DNA from 2 places in the Thioalkalivibrio sp. ALE22 genome. Region 2 is predicted to be linked to the other one. Evidence: predicted binding sites of a transcription regulator. Region 2 holds the regulator's gene; the other holds the start of a gene.

Region 1 (11,280 bases), on a different contig from region 2:
TTCCGAGGCGCGTCATCACATCACCCGATGGTCTGGTTGACGAACTGCAGCGATTGGTCAGCCGCGGAGATCGCCTTGGAGTTCACCTCGTAGGCGCGCTGGGTCTCGATCATGTTCACCAGCTCCTCGGCGATGTTCACGTTCGAGGTCTCCAGCGAGCCCTGCACCACGGTGCCGGTCCCGTTCAGGCCCGGCAGGGACTGCTGTGCCACGCCGGACGCGGCGGTCTCGCGGAACAGGTTCTCGCCCACCGCCTGCAGGCCCGCCGGGTTCACGAAGTCCGCCAGCTGGATGTTGCCCAGCTCCACCGGCGCCGCCTGACCCGGGATCTGCGCGGTCACCGTGCCATCCTTGCCGATGGCCAGGGACTGCGTGTCCTCCGGTACGAACAGACCCGGCTGCAGCGGGTAGCCGTTGGACATCACGACCTGGCCGTCCGAATTCAGCTGGAAGCTGCCGTCGCGGGTATAGCCGACGTTGCCGTCGGGCAGCAGGATCTGGAAGAACCCGCGCCCCTCGATGGCGATGTCCAGCGAGTTGTCCGTCTGCTGCAGATTTCCCTGCTCGAACATCTTCTCGGTGGAGACGGCGCGCACGCCGGTGCCGATCTGCAGGCCCGAAGGCAGCTGCTGATCCTGGGTGGCCTGGGCGCCCGGCTGGCGCACGGTCTGGTAGATCAGGTCCTCGAATACCGCCCGGTCCTTCTTGAAGCCCGTGGTATTCACGTTGGCCAGGTTGTTCGAGACCGTCGACATGCGCGTGTGCTGCGCGTCGAGGCCGGTCTTGGCGATCCACAGTGCCTGGTTCATGGTGTTCTCCTGTTTTCTCTCAAGTGCCGCGCGAGTCCCGGGAAATTACCCGAGGCCCAGCAAGCGGTTACTGCTCTGTTCCAGCGTGTTGGCGCTGTCCATCATCTTCACCTGCATCTCGAAGTGACGGGACAGCTCGATCATTCGGGTCAGGGCCTCCACCGTGTTCACGTTGCTGCCCTCCAGCATCCCGGAGACGACGCGCACCTCGGCATCCGCCGGCGCCTCGCCGCCATCCGCCAGGCGGAACAGACCGTCATCACCCCGCTGGAGCTCGTCCGTATCCGGGTTGACCAGGCGGATGCGTTCCACCGCCGCCAGGGCCTCCGGACCCACGCCCAGCGGGCGCACGCTGATCGTCCCGTCGGTGCCGATCTCGATCTGCTCCGCCGGCGGGATGGCAATCGGCCCGCCATCCCCCAGGACCTGGTGGCCCTGCGCGGTGCGCAGCAGGCCGAAGGCATCCACATGCAGCGAACCGGCCCGGGTATAGCCCTCCTCCCCTTCCGGTCCCTGCACCGCGATGAACCCCTCGCCCTCGATGGCGATGTCCAGATCACGGCCGGTGCTCTGCATCTTGCCCTTGCTGAAATCCACCGCCTCGTTACCCACCTGGGTGTAGTCCCGCGAGGCATAGCCCGGGCCGCGTACCGGCACCGTATCCGCGGTGGCCAGGGCCTGGCGGAAGCCGTCGGTATTGGCGTTGGCGAGGTTGTGATTGTTGATGGCCTGTGCGTGCATCGTCTCCTTCGCACCGGACATCGCGATGTACAGAAATCGATCCATGCTCAAGCCCTCTTTACCAACTTATCCGATACTTAGCGGATATTGATGATCGTCTGGGTGACCTGGTCGGCCGTGGAGATCGTCTGCGCATTCGCCTGGAAGTTGCGCTGCGCGGTGATCAGGTTCACCAGCTCCTGGGCGATATCCACGTTCGAGGCCTCCAGCGCCCCGGCCTGCACCGACCCCAAGTTGCTGGATCCGGGCCGATCCAGGCGCACATCACCTGCTGCAAAGGTTTCGGCCCAGTTGTTGTCACCCAGCTGTTCCAGGCCCTGCGGATTGGGGAAATTCGCCAGCGCCAGCTGACCCAGCTCCGTGGACTGCCCATTGGTGAAACGAGCGAACACCACGCCGGTTTGATCGATGTCGATACCGGTGAGCTGTCCAGAGGCAAAGCCGTCCTGATTCAGGTCATTGACGGAAAAATCTCCGCCGAACTGGGTCGTACCGTCGAAGCTGATATCGAATTCCAGATCATCTGCCCCGTCCAAGCTAGTGCCCGGGACGAATAATCCCTCTGCAGCGGGACTAACACCGTTCAACTGACCGCTTGGGCCAAAGTCCAGTGTTAGCGCAGATGCCGGTGTACCAGGAGTAGCCGGGTCATCTGGATACTGAACCTCTACCAGCTCACCATCGTCTTGACGCACCGCGACATGGGCGTTCCACTCGTTCTGCCCCGTCTTCACGAAGTAGAGGTTGGCGTCCCGCGCAATGCCCAGAGAGTCATACATCGTGAGCGAGGTCGAGAAGTTGTAGGTCTCCGGATCCTCGAGATCAAAATCGTCCGGATCGGCACTCAAAGCCGGCGCATCCGAACGCAAATTAATCAGTGCCTCGAGATTCTCGGTGGCCTGAGGGGCGGCCGTATCGGTTTGCAGACGCAAATCCCCGAGATTCGTACCACCCGCCTCGTCATAGCCCTGCAGGCGCAGGCCCTGGTTGTTCACCAGGTACCCGTCGCGGTCGACCTGGAAGGCCCCCGCCCGGCTGTACACCGTGCTGCCCTGGTCATTAAGGACGAAGAAACCCTCTCCGTTGATCGCCAGGTCCAGGCCGTTCTCGGTGAACTCGGTCCGTCCCTGCGAGAACTGCTGGGTGACCGCCTGCAGTCGTGTGCCGGAGCCGATGGCTGTCTGGCTGATCCCGCCGAAGCTCTGGGCGAACACATCGCCGAACTCGGCACGGGAACGTTTAAACCCCGTGGTCCCCGAGTTGGACACATTGTTACCGGTGGTCTGCAGATCGGCCTGGGCCGCGTTCAGTCCGCTCAATCCGATATTGAAGGGCATGGGGTGTTTCCTCCGTCAGGGTTCTTGTTGCGGGGCGTCAGCCGCCAATCCGCCGTACATCCGAAAAGCTGATCTCGCCCAGGCCCTGCACGGTCAGTGCCAGCCCGGAGTCACTGCCCACCGCGACGCTTTCCACGCGGGCATCCAGAAAGGTATCCACGGCCTCCGACTGGGTCCCGGAGCGGGCCGTGGCCTTGAATTCGTAGACCCCCGGTGGCGCGAAGGTGCCGTCGTCGCGCATGCCGTCCCAGGTGAACTCCTGCAGGCCGCTGCCGGCAGCGCCCATATTCATGCGGCGAATGCGCTCGCCATTAGGGCTGTACACGTCGATCTGCAGCTCTTCGGTGGCGCGCTCCAGATCGACCGCGCCGTTCACCCGCCCGTCGGGCCCCAGCTCGCCAAACTCGACGGGCACCAGTACATCCTTGCCAACCAGCGAAGCCGCCTGCAGCGTCTGGTTCTGCCCCAGGGACTGCGCCAGCTTCTCGAAGGACTTGGACAGCTGCTCGATGCCGGTCACGGTGGAGAACTGCGCCATCTGGCCGAGGAAATCACCGTTATCCATCGGCTCCATCGGGTCCTGGTTCTCCAGCTGAGTGGTCATCAGCTTGAGGAAGTCGGACTGCCCGAGGCGGTCCATCTCGCCTTCCGGCTTCTTCTCCGGGCGCGACAGGCCGAGGCGATCAAGCAATTCAGGTGATATCTGTGTCATTTCGAACTCCTGGGCTAGCCCTGACCGATCTGCAGTGTGCGCTGGAGCAGCTGACGCGAGGTCTCCATCACCTCCACGTTCGCTTCGTAGTTGCGCGAGGCGGACATCATGTTGGCCATCTCCTCGACCACGCTGATCGCCGGGCGGAAGATGTAGCCCTCCTCGTTCGCCTGCGGGTGGTGTGGCTCGTAGTGGGCCTGTGGCGCGGCCTGCGACTCGGTCACGCCGGCCACCCGGACGGACGTCGCCGCACCATTGGGGTTGGCCTGATCCATCACGCTCTGAAACAGCACCTGCTTGGCGCGATACGCCTCGTCCGGGTTGGTGGCGACAGTGTTCGCGTTGGCCAGATTCGAGGCCACGGTATTCAGGCGCACCGACTGCGCCGACAGCGCCGAAGCCGAGGTATTGAACAGACTGAACATGTTGCTCACGACATCGATCTCCCGATCCGGTCGACGTTAGCGATCACCCCTAAGGGCCTCGCGGATGCCGGAGACCCGGCGATTGAGGAATTCCAGACTGCTCTGGTACTGGATCGCGTTCTCGGCAAAGGCGGCACGTTCCATCTGCGGATCCACCGTGTTGCCATCCAGAGACGCCTGCGACGGGACGCGATAAAGCGCCTCGGCCTGCCCGTTCATCGCCCCGGCATTGGGGTCGATATGCGCCGCCTGGCTACGCACCATGGGCAAGTGATTGCCGCTCCCCGTCGCGGACTCGAGCACCGCGCGAAAGTCGATGTCGCGCGCCTTGTAGTTCGGGGTGTCCGCATTGGCGATGTTGGACGCCAGCAGCTCCATACGCTGGGCGCGCACGTTGACCGCCTGCGGCAGGATACCCATCGCCTTGTCGAGAGAGAGACTCATCGTTTCCGTCCTGTCCGCCCGTGGCGGACCCTCGCTACCAGAACCGGGACGCAGCCATTGCGGCCCTTTGCGAGGAGACCGATGCAATCGCTATGCCAGCGACGGGAATCCGTCTCGGCTGGGGACGCCCTTAGCGGGAAACGTGGGAAGGGAGCAATTCGAGTCGCGGCCGCATTGCGCGGGCGTTTCGGACCTTGCGGCCCTGCGACCGAGGGGCGTCAGGATTTGAGCCGGAGGACCGAGCCGTAGTCGGTGCGAACCGTCTCGAAGGCCTTGGTGTACGGGCCGGCCGTCTCCGAAGCGCCAAGAAACAGATAGCCGCCCGGATTCATCTGCCGGGCAATACCGTCAAGAACCTGTCGCTTGGTCTCGCCGGAGAAATAGATCAGCACGTTGCGGCAGAACACCAGGTCGAACTTGCCCAGTGCCGCGTAGCTGTCGATCAGGTTGAGCTTCTGAAAACGACAGCGCCGCTGGACCTCGGGAACGACCTTGTGGCCGTCCGTCACGGTCTCGAAGAAGCGCGCGCGGCGGCTCTCGCTCAACCCGCGCACAATACTCAGGCCGTCGTAGACCGCCCGCCGGGCGTCATCCAGGATCTTCTCCGACAGGTCCGTCCCCAGGATGGATACCGGCACCTTGCGCGGGGGGCGGGATTCCTCCCACTCGGAGACGACCATGGAGATGCTGTAGGCCTCCTGGCCACTGGAACAGCCGGAAGACCAGACCTTGATGCTGCTTCCCTTCGCAGCCAGCTCCGGCAACAACACATGCCGGAGGATCTCGAACGGAAAGCCATCGCGAAACCACGAGGTTTCGTTGGTCGTCATCGCGTCGATCACACGGGTGCGCAGCCGCGGATTCGGGGCTTGCCGCATCGCGTGCAGGAGCTCCGGCACGCTCTTGAAGTCGAACTCGTCGAGCAGCCGGGACAGTCGGCTCGACACCAGATACTGACGGCTGTCACCCAGCACCAGGCCGCAGCAGTCCTGCAGGAAGCGGGAAAACTCCTCGTAATCGCGGGAATCGATCACCGGTTCATCCCCGAGCACAGTCCATGGTGATTAGCATCCTGATGACGAGTCCTTGACAGCGGCGCCCGCGCCACGAAACGCAGGGGGAATCCCCGGTAGCGGGTTTCAGTATACGGTGTCGCAGGCGGGACACGACACTGGGCCCTTGTCGGCCATGTGACGCCGCCCCGGCCTTGCCGGGCGGCAACCCCGTTCCCCCCGGCGGTCATTCGACCTGTTGATCCTCGCGCCCGGTCTGGTCGAGCACCGCGTTGGCCAGTTCGTCGGGGTTGAATTTCGAGAGAAACGCATCGGCCCCGGCGCGCTTGACCATGTCGGTATTGAACTCGCCGCTCAACGAGGAATGCAGCAGCACCTTCAGATCTTTCAGGGCGGGATTGTCCCGGATCCGCGCCGTCAGCGTATAGCCGTCCATGCGTGGCATCTCGATGTCCGAGATCACCAGCTCGATCTGGTCGCGAACCGGGCCCTCCCCGGCCTTCTGCTCCAGGAAGTCGAGCGCCTCCTGACCATCCTTGAAAACCTCGTATTCGAACCCGAGACCGCGAATCGCCCCCTCGATCTGCTTGCGCGCCACGACCGAGTCGTCAACGATCACGACCTTGCGCCCCCCCGCTGGCGTGGCGTCCGCTCGGATGGACTCGGAGACCTCGGTCGGCAGAGGATTGACGATCGAAAGCACCCGTTCCACGTCGATGATCTCGACCAGCTTGTTGTCGATCTCGGTGACCGCAACCAGGAAGGACTCGCGCCCCGTACCACGCGGAGGGGACTTCACGTCCTGCCAGTTCACATTCACGATCCGGTCCACGGCCGATACCCAGAACCCCTGAACCGAACGGTTGAACTCGGTGACCACCACCTTCTGGTCGCCGCTGTCGCTGGCACCGGCCGCGCTGCGCAGGCCCATGGCGCGCGCCAGATCAATGATCGGCACCGTGCCGCCCCGCAGCGTAGCCACACCGCGCACCACACTCATCGACCCCGGGATCTGGCGCAGCGGCGGCGACGGGATCACCTCGCGCACCTTGAACACGTTGATTCCGAAGGTCTGTGATCCACCCAGGTGGAACAGCAGCAGTTCCATCCGGTTCTGACCCACCAGCTGCGTTCGCTGGTTCACATCGTCAATGAATTGACTCATGGTGCTGCTCTCCTTGTCCCGCGCCCATCTGCCGCGAGCCGCTCCCGGGAGCTCAGTGTGCACCGCGCACCCCCGGGCTGTCATTTGCAATCGCCTGTATGCGCCTTCTGGCGCCGCTTCCCAGGGATAACGGCATTGAACGCCGGGCCTTGAGTCGGGCACCGCCCGGACAACTGGCATCAAACCTGCATAGCTTCGGGTCCGCGAACGGACGCGGCAGACCCGGGGTATTCCCTCGGGCGGCGAGGACCGGCATATGCATCCACATACAACCTGTACATCACGCTGCATCCCCATGGGGCTCATGGCTCTCGTGGCGTGGTTCGCGCTCTCCGTGCCGGCCCACGCCGAGATCCACCCCGTTGCGGAGATCCGCGCGGCCGCGGAACAGTTTCTGTTGCAGGAGCTGGACGCCGAACATAGCGACGACATCAATATCGAGATCGGCCAGCTCGACAACCGGCTCCGGCTGGCCTACTGCCATGACGGACTCAACGCCCGTTTCCCGCCCGGCGGCCGCCGCGACGGCAATACCGCGATCCACCTTCAGTGTGCGGGCCCGGTCACCTGGCAGCTGTATGTCCCGGCCACGGTGGAACGTTACGCTCAGGTGCTGGTGGCCAGTCGCAACCTCCCTCGCCAGCACACGCTGACCAGCGGCGATCTGCGCTTCCAGCGCATCGAGACGTCACGCCACGCGGGCAGTTATCATGAAGACAAGTCGGCCCTCATCGGTCAGCAGACCCGGCGCAGCATTCGTCCGGGCCAGATCATCGGCACACAGCACGTCACCCAGCGCGAGATCGTCAGCCGCGGCCAGCGGGTCACGATCCTTGCCGAAAACGGCTCGATCGCCATCCGCATGCAGGGCGAGGCCCTGGAAAACGGCAGCCTCGGGGACCGCATCCGGGTCAAGAACACCTCGTCCGGGCGCGTGGTCGAGGGCGAAATCCAGCCCTCCGGGCACGTCCGGGTGACACTTTGATGCCGACTCTGTGATCGGTGTTACAAAAACCACCGCCACAGGGCTACAGTTTCAGCACACGCGGCCGTAAACACTTGCAGCACAGTTACAACGACAGGACGGCACAATGGATATCAAGGGCCTCAACACGAACAGTCTGCGCCCCGACGGCCAGAGCTCCACGGTCAAGGGCCGCGAGGACTCCAGCGGCGCGCCCAACCGTGCGCAAGGGTCGGATAGCGCCGCGACCACCGGTAACGATTCGCTTACCCTGACCGGCGCCGCCCAGGCGATGAGTTCGGCCGCCAGCGCCGGCGAGAACGCCCCGTTCGACGCGGCGCGTGTGGCCGAGCTGCGCGAGGCGATCGCCAGCGGCAACTACCCGGTGGACAACGAACAGCTGGCCGACCGCATGATCGACCTCGAGCGCCTGCTGCGCTAATCACGGACCTCACCGATGAACACCGACACGCGCCATCGCCTGCTGCGCTCCCTGGAAACCTCGATCCGGCTGGCCCACCAACTGGAAGAGGCCCTGATCCAGGAGACCCGCGCGGTCGAGGCGCGCACCCCGGAGACCCTGCAGGAGGTCGTGGCGACCAAGCAGGGGCTGCTGCAGGACCTCGAGACCGAGACCCGCCAGCAGCGCGCTATCGCCGAGGCCGCGAGCGAGTCATTCACGCCCGAGGGCATGGCCCGCCTGCTCTCGCGCATGGACGACGGTGCCGTCCTCAACGATCACTGGCAGGCCCTGCGCCAGTCCATCGAGCGCTGCAACACCCTCAACCAGGGCAACGCACGCCTGATCGATCGCGATCGCCAGCGCGTGGAGCTCTCCATGCAGATCCTGCGCGGCGAAGAGGCCGGCCCGGCGGCGACCTACGACCCCTACGGGCGCACCCGCCCCAACACCCGTGGCGGACGCCGTATCACACAAGCCTGATGCAGCTTATTCGCACCGATGCTGGCATTTCGGATGCTCGACCAGTACCTTGCGTCCTCACACCCAGCTAACGTCACGGACGCATGGACGAAACCGACTACACGGTCGACAAGCCGGACCGGATCGCCGGCATTCTCAAGGACCTGGACCACAAGCTCACCCTGGTCAGCGTCCGGCTCGACGCCGACGGCCCGCTGTACACTTCGGCCCTGGTCCGGCTGGACCCCGCCGCGAAGGAACTCTTTCTCGACGAACTGAATCCGCCGCGCGCGCACCAGCATGTCACCTCCGGTATGCCCCTGCGGGTATTCGCCGCGCTGCGCGGCGTGGCCGTACGCTTCTCCACCACCGTGGCCCGGATCGAACATGAAGAAGGCGGCGCCCTGTACGCCTGCCCCTACCCCGAAACACTGGAGCATCTCCAGCGCCGCGAAACCTTCCGCGTTCACATCCCCATGGCCCAGCGCCCGCAGATCGAACTGCGCGCGCCCGGCTGGAAGGACCCGGTCATCGGCGAGCTCGTCGATCTCTCGGGCCAGGGCATGTGCATCGAGCTGGCCACGGCCACGCTCGACACGCTGGAGACCGGCACCACCCTCGCGTTCACCAATCTGCTGCTCCCCGACGTCAGTGAGCGGCTCTCGGGCGACCTGCGCCTGGCCAACCGGCGGCGCAGTACGCGGGAGGGCTACGAATACGCCGGCTTCGAGATTGTCGGGATGACCCAGTGGCTGGAGCGCCAGACCAACCTCGCCTTGCTGCATTACCAGCGCGAGGCGCGTCGCCGCTCGATGGAATAGACCCGCCCGGACAAACTCGGACGTCAGACACAAAAAAGGCCGCTACAAGCGGCCTTTTTCATGCTTCCCGTTTGGTCGGGACGGCAGGATTTGAACCTGCGACCCTCTGCACCCCATGCAGATGCGCTACCAGACTGCGCCACGCCCCGAAGCCGCGAACTATATCCGATTCCCCGCCGTCACGAAAGCACCCAACACCGTCAAAGCGAACCGAGCGCCCATCACGGCACACGAGTGTTTAGTTCACCACAGAGTGCACGGAGGACACAGAGAAACGCGTGAAAACGGAAGGCATCGATGGCTCGCGGATTCGGAGACGGGATGCGCCGCAATGGATGCGGCCCTTTAACCCGCGACCAGACCCGAAAGACCTTCTTCGTGAACTTCGTGCCCTCTGTGGTTCAAAAAGACTTTCTGAACGCGGGCACAAGGAAGGTCAGGCGCGGAGCGTGCGCAGTACGGACTCGAGCTCGGAGATGGTGTCCTGGATGATCTGCTGGGCCTGCTGGCGATCGCCCTTCGCCTCGTCACCGGAGAGCTTCTGGCGGGCCCCGTTGATCGTGTAGCCCTCCTCGTACAGCAGAGCCCGGATCTGGCGGATCAGGATCACGTCCTGGCGCTGATAGTAGCGGCGGTTCCCGCGGCGCTTCACCGGCGCCAGCATCGGGAATTCCTGCTCCCAGTAGCGCAGCACGTGCGGCTTGACCTGGCACAGCTCCGCCACCTCGCCGATCGTGAAGTAGCGCTTGCCCGGGATCGCGGGCAGTTCCTGGTGGTTACTCGCCTCCAGCATAGCTCTCTACCCGCTCGCGCAGTTTTTGCCCCGGGCGGAAGGTAACCACACGTCGCGCGGATACCGGGATCTCCTCGCCCGTCTTCGGATTGCGTCCCGGACGCTGGTTCTTGTCGCGCAGGATGAAGTTGCCGAAGCCCGAGAGTTTTACGCCCTCGCCTGCTTCCAGCGACTGGCGCATTTCCTCGAAGAACATCTCGACGAATTCCTTGGCCTCCCGCTTGTTGAGACCCAGTTCCTCGTTTAGCACGGCGGCAAGATCCGCCTTGGTAACAGCTGCCATCGCCTTATTGTCTCAGGGTTGCGTTGAACCGGGCCTGGAGATGCTGCATCACCGCGTCGGTGACGCCAGCCACATCCTGTTCGCCTAGGGTGCGATCAAAAGCCCGTAAAATCAAGCCCAAAGCCAGGCTCTTCTCGTCCGGATTCAAGCCCTTGCCCTGGTACAGATCAAACAGGCGGACATCCTGCACCAGCTCCAGGTCCAGCTCCCGGATGGCCGCCAGCACGTCGCCGGCGGCAACCGATTCGCCGACCACCACCGCCAGATCGCGCCGGATCGACGGATAGGGCGACAGCGGGCTGAACTGGGCCACCGGCGCGCGGGCCACGGCGACCGCGTCCAGGTCGAACAGGTAGACGGGCTCCACGTCGAATCGCTCGCACAGGGAGGGGTGCAACCGCCCGACCCAGCCAATCGCCTGGCCATCCACCAGGACGCGCGCTGACTGACCATCATGCAACGCCGGGTGCCGTTCCATACGGAAGCCCAGCTCCCCGGAGACCCGCTCGCAGAGGGTCTCCACCACCCCCTTCGCGTCAAAGAAATCGATCTTCCTCGGGGCCCCTTCCCAGTGCTCCGGTGCCGCCCGGCCGCCGAGCAGACCGGCCAGGCGTGCCTCCTGGCGCAAACCCGAGGCGTCCGGAACAAACCGCAGACCGTGCTCGAACAGCCGCAGATCCGGTTGCTGGCGCGCCTGGTTGTACGCTGCGGCAGTCACCAGTCCCGGCCACAGCCCGGGACGCATCACCGCCAGGTCGGACGAGATGGGATTGGCCAGGGCCAGGGGTTCGACGTCCGGATAGAACGCCCGGGCCGTGTCCGCCGCAACAAAGCTGAAGCTGATGATCTCG
Region 2 (11,280 bases):
CTGAATGCGGCGTCCACGCTTGGCTTGTAGATCGTGCCCAGCGGGCTCTCCGCGATGCGCACATGGGTCTGGCTGCCCCGTTCCAGAGTCAGCTGCATGCCCCCGGGGGCCAGCAGGGCCACGCCCGGCTTCAGGGCATCGCCGTCCTTCGCCTGGCGCACCTCGATGTTGCACATCGCGTTCAGCCGGTCGGCAAAGGCCGGCGTGAAGCTGGCCGGCATGTGCTGGACCAGCACAATCGGCAACGGGAAACTGGCTGGTAGCGGTTTCAGCACCTCCTGCAGGGCGACCGGCCCCCCCGTGGAAGTCCCGATCAGGACCGCCCGCAGTTGCCGCAGGGGTGTTGGCGGCCGGGTGCGCGCGACCGGCGGCTGTTGCTTGGCAGCGTCTGCGGCCTGACGGTCGGCCTCTTCCCGCCGCGCGGTCGGCCGCGACTCGCGGGCCGGTGTGCTGGTGCCCGGCGCGCTGGCCGAGCGCGCGCGGCTGCGCGACAGCGAACGCACCCGGCGGCGCAGCAGCATGCGGGCGCTGTCCTCGTCGCCCGCCATGTCGCTGAACCGCTTGGGGAGGAAGTCCACCGCCCCGGCCTCCAGCGCATCCAGGGTGGCCTGGGCGCCTTCGGTAGTCAGGCTGGAGAACATCAGGATCGGCCGCGGACTCTCGGCCATGATCTTGCGTACCGCGGTGATGCCGTCCATGACTGGCATCTCGATATCCATGGTCACGACATCGGGGTCGAGCTCGCGCACCTTTGCGATCGCCTGCTCGCCGTTCTCGGCCGAGCCGACCACCTCGATGCCCGAGTCGGAATCCAGAATCTCCGCAATGCGTCGACGAAAGAACCCGGAGTCGTCGACGACCAGAACCCTGATCGGCATCCTCAGCCCTCGCTCGTGCGCGATGCGCGGCGGGGACGGCCGGACATCTGCAGTTGCCGCATCAGGATGGTCACCAGATCCGAGACATCCAGGATCAACGCGATCCCGCCATCCCCGGTAATCGTGGCACCCGCCAGGCCCTTCACGCCCTGCAGATTCTGCCCAAGGGGCTTGATGACCACCTCTTCCTGACCGACCAGATCATCCACCACCAGACCTACCTTGCGATCGGCGGTATGCACCACGACCACATGGGCGTCCTTGCGCGGCTCGGGCTCGTGGCCCGGCTTCAGCCAGCGCTTGAGGTAGTGAATCGGCAGTGCCTGCTTGCGCACGATGATGACCTCCTGGTCATCCACGTAATGCGTCTTCGTGAGGTCCAGATCCAGGATCTCGGACACCGACGCCAGCGGGATGGCGAAGCGCCGGCCGTCCAGGATCACCATCAGCGCGGGCAGGATCGCCAGCGTCAGGGGCAGCTTGACCCGCAGCGTGGTGCCCACGCCCACCTCGGAGTCGATTTCGATGGTGCCGTTGAGCTGCGAGATCTTGGTCTTGACCACGTCCATCCCGACCCCGCGGCCGGAGACGTCGGAGATCTCGGTCTTGGTCGAGAAGCCGGCCATGAAGATCACGTTGAAGGCCTCGCGATCGGTCATGCGCTCGGCCATGGCCGGTTCCATCAGGCCTTTCTCCATGGCCTTGCGCCGCAGGGCCTGCGGGTCCATGCCGCCGCCGTCGTCCTTGATCAGCAGCGCGATGTGATCGCCTTCCTGGGCGGCCCCCAGCACTACGGTCCCCTTGCGCGGCTTGCCCGCCGCCTCGCGTACCTCGGGGGTCTCGATGCCGTGGTCCACGGCATTCCGGACCAGGTGCACCAGCGGATCCGACAGGGCCTCGACCAGGTTCTTGTCGAGGTCGGTGTCCTCGCCGAAGATCTCCAGCTCGATCTCCTTGCCCAGATTGCGGGAGAGATCGCGGATCACGCGCGGGAAGCGGTTGAAGACCTTCTTCACCGGCTGCATGCGGGTCTTCATCACCGAGGTCTGCAGATCCGAGGTCACCAGGGCCAGGGAGCTGATCGCCTTGCCCAGCTCGTCATCGACATGCTGCGAGCGCAGCATGCTCAGCCGGTTGCGCACCAGTACCAGCTCGCCCACCAGATTCATGATCTCGTCCAGGCGCTCGGTGTCGACGCGCACGGAAGTCTCGCCCTGCGGGGCCGCCCGGCCGCCCCCCTCGGCACCCCCGCCACCGGCACGCGCGCCACCTCCGCCCTGGCCTCCCGCAGGGGTATCGGCAGGCGCGGCGGCCTTCTCCGGTTCGGCCGGTTCGGGCTTCGCCGACGGGGCTTCCGCAGGTTCGTCGCCCGCGGGGCTGGGGACCGCCCCGGTAGCGGCCGGCCCGGCGCCCTTGGCCTGCAACTCGTCCAGCAGGTTCTCGAATTCGTCGTCTGTGATCAGGTCGCCGGAGCCACCCTCACCCTCCGCAGCCGGTTCTTCTCCGGCCGCATCGCCCGCGGTGGAGTCCGTCTCCACCGGCTTCGGCGGCTGATCGCCGTGCAGGCTGTCGAGCAGGGCCTCGAATTCGTCGTCGGTGATCTCGTCACCGGCACCGACCATCGCGTCGCCATCCGCCGCCGGTTCCGCATCCGTATCCGCTTGCGGTTCGGGTTCTGGCTCCGGCTCGGGTTCCGGGGGTGGCGGCGCGGCGGGCTCCGCCGCCACGTCCTCGTTGTTCGCCATGCGCCGGAGGTTTTCCACCAGATCGGCCTCGGCGGGTGTGGGATCCACGCCGGAGCGCAGGTCCCCGAACATTACGTTCAGGGTGTCCAGCACCCGCAGCATGGTGTCCATCAGGTGACTGTCCGCCCGCCGCTCACCGTTACGCAGCAGGTTGAAGACGTCCTCCGCGTGATGGCACACGGTCACCAGGGGATCCAGGCTCAGGAAGCCGGCTCCACCCTTGATGGTATGGAAGCTACGAAAGACCGCATTCAGCAGATCCCGGTCATCGGGATTCTGTTCCAGGTCGATGAGTTGCTCGTTGAGCCCCTCCAGCAGTTCCCCGGCCTCGATCAGGAAGTCCTGAAGGATTTCGTCATTGGGGTCGATGGCCATTCAGTCTCTCCGGTCGCGTGGCGCCATTCGCATGAGGGGAACTGCCTAGAAGCCCAGGCTCGATAGCAGATCGTCCACCTCGTCCTGTCCTTGAACGACATCCGCGGCGGAATCTTGAGTCTTGGGCACGCTGGGACCGTGACCCTTGCGGTCCGCCTCGCGCTCCTCCTCGCGTTGTTCAAGCGACGCCTCGGCCGCCTCGACCTGCTCCATGCGCCCGCTGGAGAGCCGGATCAGGGACACCAGGTTCTCTTCCAGGTCGGTCACCAGCTGGATCACGCGGCGAATCACCTGGCCGGTAATGTCCTGATAGCTCTGTGCCATCAGCACCTCGGAGAGCAGCCGGCGCAGCTCCTCGGTGTCTTCCCCCGCCTGCGCGAAGAACGTGTCGAGCTCGCGGGCAAAGTCCCGGAACTCCTCCACCGAGAGCTGGCGGTTGCGAAAGCGCGTCCACTTCGCCGTCAGGTCGGCCGCCTGCTGGCTGAACGACTCCGCGATCGGCAGGCTCGACTCGATGGCATTCATGGTGTCGTGGGCCGCCTGTTCGGTCATCGTGACCACGTAATTCAGGCGTTCCTTTGCGTCCGGGATCTCCGCCTGGGTCAGTTCGACCAGACGCGAATCGCCGCGGAAGCTTTGCAGGGCCTCGTGAAGATCACGGGTCAGCTTGCCCAGCTCGTCGAAGAGTTCGCGGTCATAGGGGCGCGCCAGATCCTGCACCAGCGCCCGGGCGCCCGTGTCGTCGCCCGCCTCCAGCGTCTTGACCAACTGCCGCGCAAGCTCCAGCTGATCGTCGCGTGGTGGGTGTTCCTGTTCAGTCATGAGAAGCCTCTTGCGGGTACGGCGCGGAAGGTTTCGGACGACGCCCGCGGCGGTCGGTGCCACGGGCGTCGGGCATATCGGTCACAGGCCCATGATTATCCCTGTGCTTCAATGCGTTCGAAGATCTTGTCGATCTTTTCCTTCAGCGTCTCGGCGGTGAACGGCTTGACCACGTAGCCGTTCACGCCCGCCTCGGCCGCCTCGACGATCTGGTCGCGCTTGGCCTCCGCCGTCACCATCAGCACCGGCATGGACTTGAGGTTCGGGTCGGCGCGCACGGCCTTCAGCAAGTCGATCCCCGGCATGTTGGGCATGTTCCAGTCGGTGATCAGAAAGTCGAAATCGCCGTTCTGCAGCATCGGCAGCGCAGTGCTGCCGTCGTCGGCTTCCTGGGTATTGTTGAAGCCAAGATCACGCAACAGGTTCTTGATAATGCGCCGCATCGTGGAAAAGTCGTCCACGATGAGAATCTTCATTCCCTTGTCCACACGTCACTCCGGGATTCGTAGGGTGGGTTTTAGAATAACTGCAAAGCCGTACCGTCTTCGAGCCACGAACCCAGGCGGGCACGCAGTCGAATGGTGGCCTGACTTCGGATCTGGCTGACGCGCGACTCGGTCACGCCCAGCACGGCACCGATCTCGCGCAGGTTGAGCTCTTCGATGTAGTAGAGCGACAGCACCAGCCGCTCGCGTTCGGGGAGGTCGCCGAGGGCTTCGGCCAGTTCCTGACGGAACTCACCGGCCTCGAGGGTGCGGGCCGGCGACACCTCCTGCCCTTCGATCACGCGATCAGCCCCGTCGTCACCCCCGCCGAGGTCGTCCAAAGCGAACAGGTGGGCCCCGGCGTGATCCTGCAGCATCTCGTAGTACTGGTCGATCGGCACGTCCAGCTCGGCGGCGACCTCGCTGCCACGCGCCGCCCGCCCCTCGCGCGCCTCGACGGTCTGGATCGCCGCGGCAATACGCCGACTGTTGCGGTGCACCGAACGCGGTGTCCAGTCACTGCGGCGCAGCTCGTCGATCATCGCGCCACGGATGCGGATGCCGGCGTAGGTGGCAAAGGTCGCGCCCTGGCCGCCCTCGAACTGGCGCGCCGCCTCGAGCAGCCCGATCATGCCCGCCTGAATCAGATCATCCACCTGCACCGAGGCGGGGAGCCGCGCCATCAGGTGATGGGCGATGCGGTGGACCAGCTCGACGTGATCGGCAATCAGCTGTTCGTGTCCGCCGCTGGCCGCGGAGGTCGCCTGATAGCCGGAAAGTCGATTACGCGTCGTCATCATGCGCTCTGCAGCATCCGTTCCACGAAAAACCCGACGCCACCGTGGTCACCGCCCCCCACCGGCCAGCGGTCCACGGTCCGTGCCAGTTCGGCAAAGGCCTTCCCCGCCGGGCTCCCGGGGTACTGCTGTACCACTGGCGCGCGTTTCTGCACCGCCTTTCGCAGGTGATCGTCCATCGGAATATAGCCGGCCAGGTCGAGCACCACCTCCGGCAGGTAGTTGCCGCAGACGGTATTGAGCTTCTGCATCAGTCGCTCGGCGCCTTCGCGGCCGTCGACCATGTTCGTCACCATGCGGAAGCGACGCAGGCCATGATCGCGGTGCAGGACCTTGATCAGGGCATAGGCGTCGGTAATCGAGGCGGGCTCGTCGCAGACCACCACCAGGGTCTCCTGGACCGCGCGGCAGAACGACGTCACGGATTCCTGCAGGCCGGCCGCGGTGTCCACGATCAGCACATCCAGGGGTTTGCGATAGGCGCTGAAGGCATGGATCAGACCGGCATGCTCGGCCGGCGTCAGGTTGGCCATCGCCGCGATCCCCGAAGCCGATGGCACCACCTTCACCCCGTCCGGCCCCTGGACGAGCACGTCCTCCAGGCTGTCCACGTCCCCGGTCACCAGGTCGTGCAGCGTGCGCTCGGGACGCATCCCCAACAGCAGGTCCACGTTGGCCAGGCCCAGATCGGCGTCGAACAGCATGACCTCGCGCCCGAGCCGGGCCAAGCCCACCGACAGGTTCACCGATACGTTGGTCTTGCCCACCCCGCCCTTGCCCGAGGCAACCGCGATGACCTTCAACGGCTTGTTAGTGCGTGGCATAGCGCCCCTTCCCGACCGGTTGAATCAGTTCCAGCGTGGCGGGCTCCGCCGCCCGTGCCGGACGTGCCTGGGCGCGCGCGCGTCGCGGCGGTTCCATCTCCGCCAGGCGCTCGGCCGCCCAGGTCTCGCGGGCATTGGCCGCTGCCCCGGCCCCATCGGCGGCATCGTCCAGGGCCAGTCGGGTCAGATAACCGGTATCGACCCGGTGAAAGTCCTCGGCAAAACGCTGGCCATCGCTGACGAACCCCAGCCCCAGGTGCTGATCGAGCAGTACGGACAGGACCTCGCCCAGCTCCTCGGCCTCGTCCAGCTTGGTCAGCACCAGCGCCGAGGGCTCCGCCTTGCGAAATGCCTCCAGCACCCGCCGCAATGCGCTGCCCTGGGTCGTCGCCGACACCACCAGCCAGCTCTCGGCCCGGATGTCCGGCGGAAGGTGCGCGAACAGGGATTCGTCCTCCACTGCCCGCGGGGCCTGTCCCGCCGTATCCACCAGGATCAGGTGCCCATCCTCCACGCGGCGCGCCAGTTCGCGCAACTCTCTCGCGTTCTGCAGCACACGCACCGAGATCCCCGCCATCTGGGCGAAGGCCTGCAACTGGCGCGTGGCCCCGATGCGCTGGCTGTCCAGGGTCACCAGCGTAACCGAATCCGGGCCCATGCGGCGGATCTGGCGCAGCGCGATGCGGGCCAGCGTGGTGGTCTTGCCAACGCCGGTAGGCCCGACCAGTGCCAGCAGGCCGCCCTCGTCCAGGATGTCCGGCCGGTGGGTGGCAATCGCGCCCGACAACCGTGCCCGCAGGCGTTCCCAGGCCTGTTCCGGCGAGCTGTCATCGAGAATGCTTCCGGCCAGGCTGCGCGCCAGGGATTCGCTGAACCCGCGGTCGATCAGGCGCGCCTTGCATTCCGCCGCCAGCGGGTGGCGGGCCGCCCAGCGCGCCTCTTCGCTCTCCGCATACTGGCGCGTCATCAGGCTGCGCAGGTCGCGCAGCTCCTGCCGCATGGCGGTCAGCTCCGGGTCGGCCGGCCACGACGCCGCGGCCTGACCGGCGCCGCGCTCGCGGGCCGGCCGGGCGGTTGTGCTCGCTTCGCGGCTCGTCGCGGGCGCGTCCTGCGCGGCTACCGGCTCCGACGCTGCGCCGTCCTCCAGCGCCGCGACCACCTCCAGCCAGCCGTCGACCCGGCGACTGGACAGGATGACCGCGTCCTCGCCCTGCTGCTCGCGCACCTGGCGCATCGCGTCACGCATGTCCCGGGCCCGATATCGTCTGACGTTCATGCTTTTTCTCCTGCGCCGCTCGCGCGGCGGAACCCTTCATCGTGTCGTTCAGGCGGACTGCTTCTGCGACTCTTCCTGGCCGACCGTGGCGACCACCCGAATCCGGCGGTTGTCCGGAATCTCGGTAAAGGCCAGCACGGTCAGACTGCGGACCGCGCCGCGCAGCCACCCGGCGATCCAGGAGCGGATCTCCGGTGCCACCACCAGGACCGCCGGCTGTCCGGCCGTCTCCTGGCGGCGGGCCGCATCGGCCACCGAGCGCTGCAGCCGCTCCGCCAGCCCGGGCTCCAGTCCAACCGTGCCGCCCGAGCTCCCCTGCAGGGACTTATGCAAGAGCTGTTCCAACGACGGATCCAGCGCGATCAGGGGCAGCTCGTCCTCCGGCCCCACCAGGTCCTGCACGATCGAGCGCGCCAGGGCCACCCGCACCGCCGCGGTCAAAGTGCCGGGATCCTGACTCTTGACCCCCTCGTCTGCCAGGGTTTCGGCGATCGTGCGCAGGTCGCGGATCGAGACCTGCTCGGCCAGCAGGTTCTGCAGCACCTTCAGCACGATGGACAGGGACAGCGTCTTGGGCACCAGGTTTTCCACCAGCTTCGGCGAATGGCGCGCCAGCTGGTCCAGCAGGTGCTGCGCCTCCTCGTGGCCGATCAGGCGATGCGCGTTCTCGCGGAACACCTGTGACAGATGGGTCGCGATCACCGTGGCGCAGTCGACCACGGTATAGCCGGCACCCTGGGCCTGGTCGCGGTCCGCCGGGTCGATCCACAGCGCATCCAGATTGAACGTCGGGTCCTTGGTCGGCGTGCCCGGCACCGTCCCGAACACCTCGCCCGGATTGATCGCCAGTTCGCGCTCGGGGAAGACCTCGGCCTCGGCCACGGTCACGCCCAGCAGGCTGATGCGGTAGGCATTCGGGCTCAGTTCGAGGTTGTCGCGGATATGCACCGGCTGCAGCAGGAATCCCAGCTCCTGCGAGAGCTTGCGCCGCACGCCCTTGATCCGGCCCATCAGCTGGCCGTCCTGGGTGCGATCCACCAGCGGGATCAGGCGATAGCCCACCTCCAGCGACACCAGATCCACCGGCGGCACGTCTTCCCAGGTCAGGTCGCGATCCTCGGACCGGGCCCCGCCCTCGTCTTCCTGCGGGATGCGCTCCACCTCCACCTCGGCCTCGCGGGCCTGGCGCTTGAGCAGGTACGCTCCGCCGAAGATCAGCGCGGCCAGGCCCAGGAACACGGCATTGGGCATGCCCGGCACGATCCCCAGTGCGGCGATCACACCCCCGGCCACGTACAGCACGCGCGGGTTGGAGAACATCTGGCCGAAGACCTGCTGCCCCATGTCCTGGCTGCTGGTCACGCGGGTCACGATGATCGCGGTCGCGGAGGACAGCACCAGCGACGGGATCTGCGCGACCAGACCATCGCCGATGGTCAGTAGCACGTAATTGGTCGCGGCATCGCCGATCGTCATGCCGTGCTGGACGGCCCCGATGGTCAGGCCGCCGATGATGTTCACGAACAGGATCAGGATGCCGGCGATCGCGTCACCGCGAACAAACTTTGAGGCCCCGTCCATGGAGCCATAGAAGTCCGCCTCGCTGGCGATCTCCTCGCGGCGCTTGCGCGCCTCTTCCTGGGTCAGGATGCCCGCGTTCAGGTCGGCGTCGATCGCCATCTGCTTGCCGGGCATGGAATCCAGGGTGAAGCGGGCGCTGACCTCGGAGACTCGCCCCGCGCCCTTGGTCACCACCACGAAGTTGATGATGATCAGGATGGCGAACACCACCAGGCCGACGGTGTAGTTGCCGCCCACCACGAAGTCGCCGAAGGCCTGGATCACCTTGCCCGCCGCGTCGGTCCCGGTATGGCCTTCCAGCAGGATCACCCGCGTAGACGCGATGTTCAGCGCCAGGCGCAGCAGCGTGGCGACCAGCAACACGGTCGGGAACACGGCGAATTCCAGCGGCCGCGGCGTATACACCGCAACCATGATGACCACCAGCGACAGCGCGATATTGAAGGTGAACAGCACGTCCAGCGCCAGCGGCGGGAGCGGCAGCACCATCATCGACAGCATGGCGATCAGCAGGATCGGCGCGCCGAGCCCCCACTTGCCGACGTTCCCGAGGCGGTCGAAGAAGGCCATCAGCGATCCCTCCGCTTGCCGCGCTGTTTGTCCGGATCGAGGTAATCCTCCGGCACTGGCAGGTCATCCGGCATCTGCGCGTCGGCGTCGGCCCGCTTGAGCTGGTAGACATAGGCCAGGATGCGTGCGACGGCGACGAACAGGCCGTTGGGGATCTCCTGGTTCAGGTCCGTGGTGAAATAGATCGCGCGGGCGACGCGCGGCGCCTCGACGCGGACGATCGCGTGTTCGTCGGCGACCGCACGGATCGAGGCCGCGACCTCGTCGGCGCCCTTGGCCACTACCTTGGGCGCCGCCATGCGCGAGGCCTCGTAGACGATGGCCACGGCGTAATGGGTCGGGTTGGTGATGATCACGTCGGCCTTCGGGACCTCCTCCATCATCCGCCGCTGCGCCATCTCCTGCTGCAGCTGGCGGACCTTCTGCTTGACCTCCGGCTTGCCGTCGGTCTCCTTGTATTCGTCCTTGACCTCCTGGCGCGTCATGCGGAGCTGCTTCTGGTGGTTCCACATCTGGAACGGCGCATCGATGGCCGCCACCACGATCAGCGCGGCCGATACCGCGATAAAGGTCCCCAGCACCAGCTGGGCGGTATGCGCGATACCCTGATGGATCGGCTCGTAGCCCAGCATCAGCAGGCGATCGGAAAAGGTGGCGAGCACCGCGACCGCGACGCTGGAGATCAGCACGAACTTGGCGAAGGTCTTGCCGAACTCCATCAGCCCCTGCCAGGAGAAGATGCGCTTGAGCCCCTTTCCGGGATTCAGCTTGGAGGCCTTCGGGGCCGCCGCCTTCCAGGAGAAGTTCGCGCCCCCGATCACGATCGGCGCCATCACCGCCGCAACGATCAGCACACCGAACAGCGGAAACAACGTGCGCAGGGTGCGGAAGAGTTCCTGGACCAGGTAGGGCAGCAGCAGCGACGAGTCGTACGCCATTTCGGGATCGAAATCGAAACGACTGGTCATCTGTTCAGCGAGTTGCGCGCCCATGTTCGGGCCATACATCAACATGAACGCCCCCGCGGTCATCAGCACCAGGAAGGTGCTGAGCTCGCGTGACCGCGGGACCTGACCCTTCTCCTTCGCCTCGCGCAGGCGTTTCGGAGTGGGCTCTTCGGTTTTTTCCTGCCCGTTCTCGTTCTCGGCCATGTCAGAACCCCATCCGGGTCTGCATCAGGTTGAAGGCCTCGAGCATCAGCTCCCCGAAGCGTTCCGGCAGCCCCGGAAAAGTGAACATGAGCAGCACAAAGCCGATCAGGATCATCATCGGGAAGCCCACCGCGAAGATGTTGAGCTGCGGCGAGGCGCGGGTGATCACGCCCATGGAGATATTCACCAGCAGCAGCGAGGCGACCGCCGGAAGCGCCACCAGCACCGCGCCAACGAACATCGTCGATCCGAACGCGACCAGCGCGTAGAAGGCCTCCGCATTCAGGCCGGTCGGCGCGATGGGCATGGTCTCGAAGCTGGTCAGCATCAGTTCCAGCGCGATCAGATGGCCGTTCATCGCCAGGAACAGCAGCGTCGAGAAGATCACGAAGATGGTCGACACCACCGGCACCTGCACGCCCTGGGCCGGGTCCACGATGGACGCGAAACCCAGCCCCATGCCCAGTGCGATCACCTCGCCCGCCTGGGTCACGGCGGAGAAGACCATCTGCAGGATGAAGCCCATGAACACCCCGATCGCGATCTGGTGCAACGTCACCACCACGCCTTCGAGGCTCAGGGGGTCGATATCGGGGAGCACCGGCCCCTGCATGGCGACAAAGATGGCCAGCAGCAGCGCCAGCCCCATGCGCACCCGTGCGTTGACCGTGTCGGCGCCGAAGATCGGCATGGCGACGAGCATGGCGCCAATGCGCGCGAACGGCCACAGGACCGCCCCCACCCACAGCACCAGCTGTTCCGCCGCCAGGGTCATC

What was found. Region 2 encodes FliA, which starts transcription of late flagellar genes. Its sites were predicted from a motif close to GCTAAAGTTNNNNNNNNNNCNGCCGATA; they were not measured.
Region 1: a site for FliA is predicted at 7,674-7,701, ahead of flgM (flagellar biosynthesis anti-sigma factor FlgM). Genes of this name have one in related genera too.

The regions. Positions count from the first base shown of each region.
Region 1 is NZ_KB906506.1:65,442-76,721, reverse strand. It holds gene flgH (flagellar basal body L-ring protein FlgH) at 1-16, opposite strand, end outside; gene flgG (flagellar basal-body rod protein FlgG) at 21-809, opposite strand; gene flgF (flagellar basal-body rod protein FlgF) at 855-1,595, opposite strand; gene flgE (flagellar hook protein FlgE) at 1,628-2,887, opposite strand; gene F793_RS0109105 (flagellar hook assembly protein FlgD) at 2,925-3,599, opposite strand; gene flgC (flagellar basal body rod protein FlgC) at 3,614-4,033, opposite strand; gene flgB (flagellar basal body rod protein FlgB) at 4,061-4,468, opposite strand; gene F793_RS0109090 (protein-glutamate O-methyltransferase CheR) at 4,687-5,502, opposite strand; gene F793_RS0109085 (chemotaxis protein CheV) at 5,708-6,646, opposite strand; gene flgA (flagellar basal body P-ring formation chaperone FlgA) at 6,942-7,631, shown strand; gene flgM (flagellar biosynthesis anti-sigma factor FlgM) at 7,738-8,052, shown strand; gene F793_RS0109070 (flagella synthesis protein FlgN) at 8,068-8,553, shown strand; gene F793_RS0109065 (flagellar brake protein) at 8,637-9,353, shown strand; tRNA gene F793_RS0109060 (tRNA-Pro) at 9,426-9,502, opposite strand; gene F793_RS0109055 (MerR family transcriptional regulator) at 9,790-10,146, opposite strand; gene F793_RS0109050 (integration host factor subunit alpha) at 10,130-10,429, opposite strand; gene pheT (phenylalanine--tRNA ligase subunit beta) at 10,434-11,280, opposite strand, start outside.
Region 2 is NZ_KB906500.1:102,928-114,207, reverse strand. It holds gene F793_RS0102215 (chemotaxis response regulator protein-glutamate methylesterase) at 1-878, opposite strand, end outside; gene F793_RS0102210 (chemotaxis protein CheA) at 881-2,998, opposite strand; gene F793_RS0102205 (protein phosphatase CheZ) at 3,044-3,820, opposite strand; gene cheY (chemotaxis response regulator CheY) at 3,916-4,296, opposite strand; gene F793_RS0102195 (RNA polymerase sigma factor FliA) at 4,338-5,105, opposite strand; gene F793_RS0102190 (MinD/ParA family protein) at 5,102-5,926, opposite strand; partial or broken gene flhF (flagellar biosynthesis protein FlhF) at 6,095-7,202, opposite strand; gene flhA (flagellar biosynthesis protein FlhA) at 7,251-9,353, opposite strand; gene flhB (flagellar biosynthesis protein FlhB) at 9,353-10,504, opposite strand; gene fliR (flagellar biosynthetic protein FliR) at 10,506-11,279, opposite strand.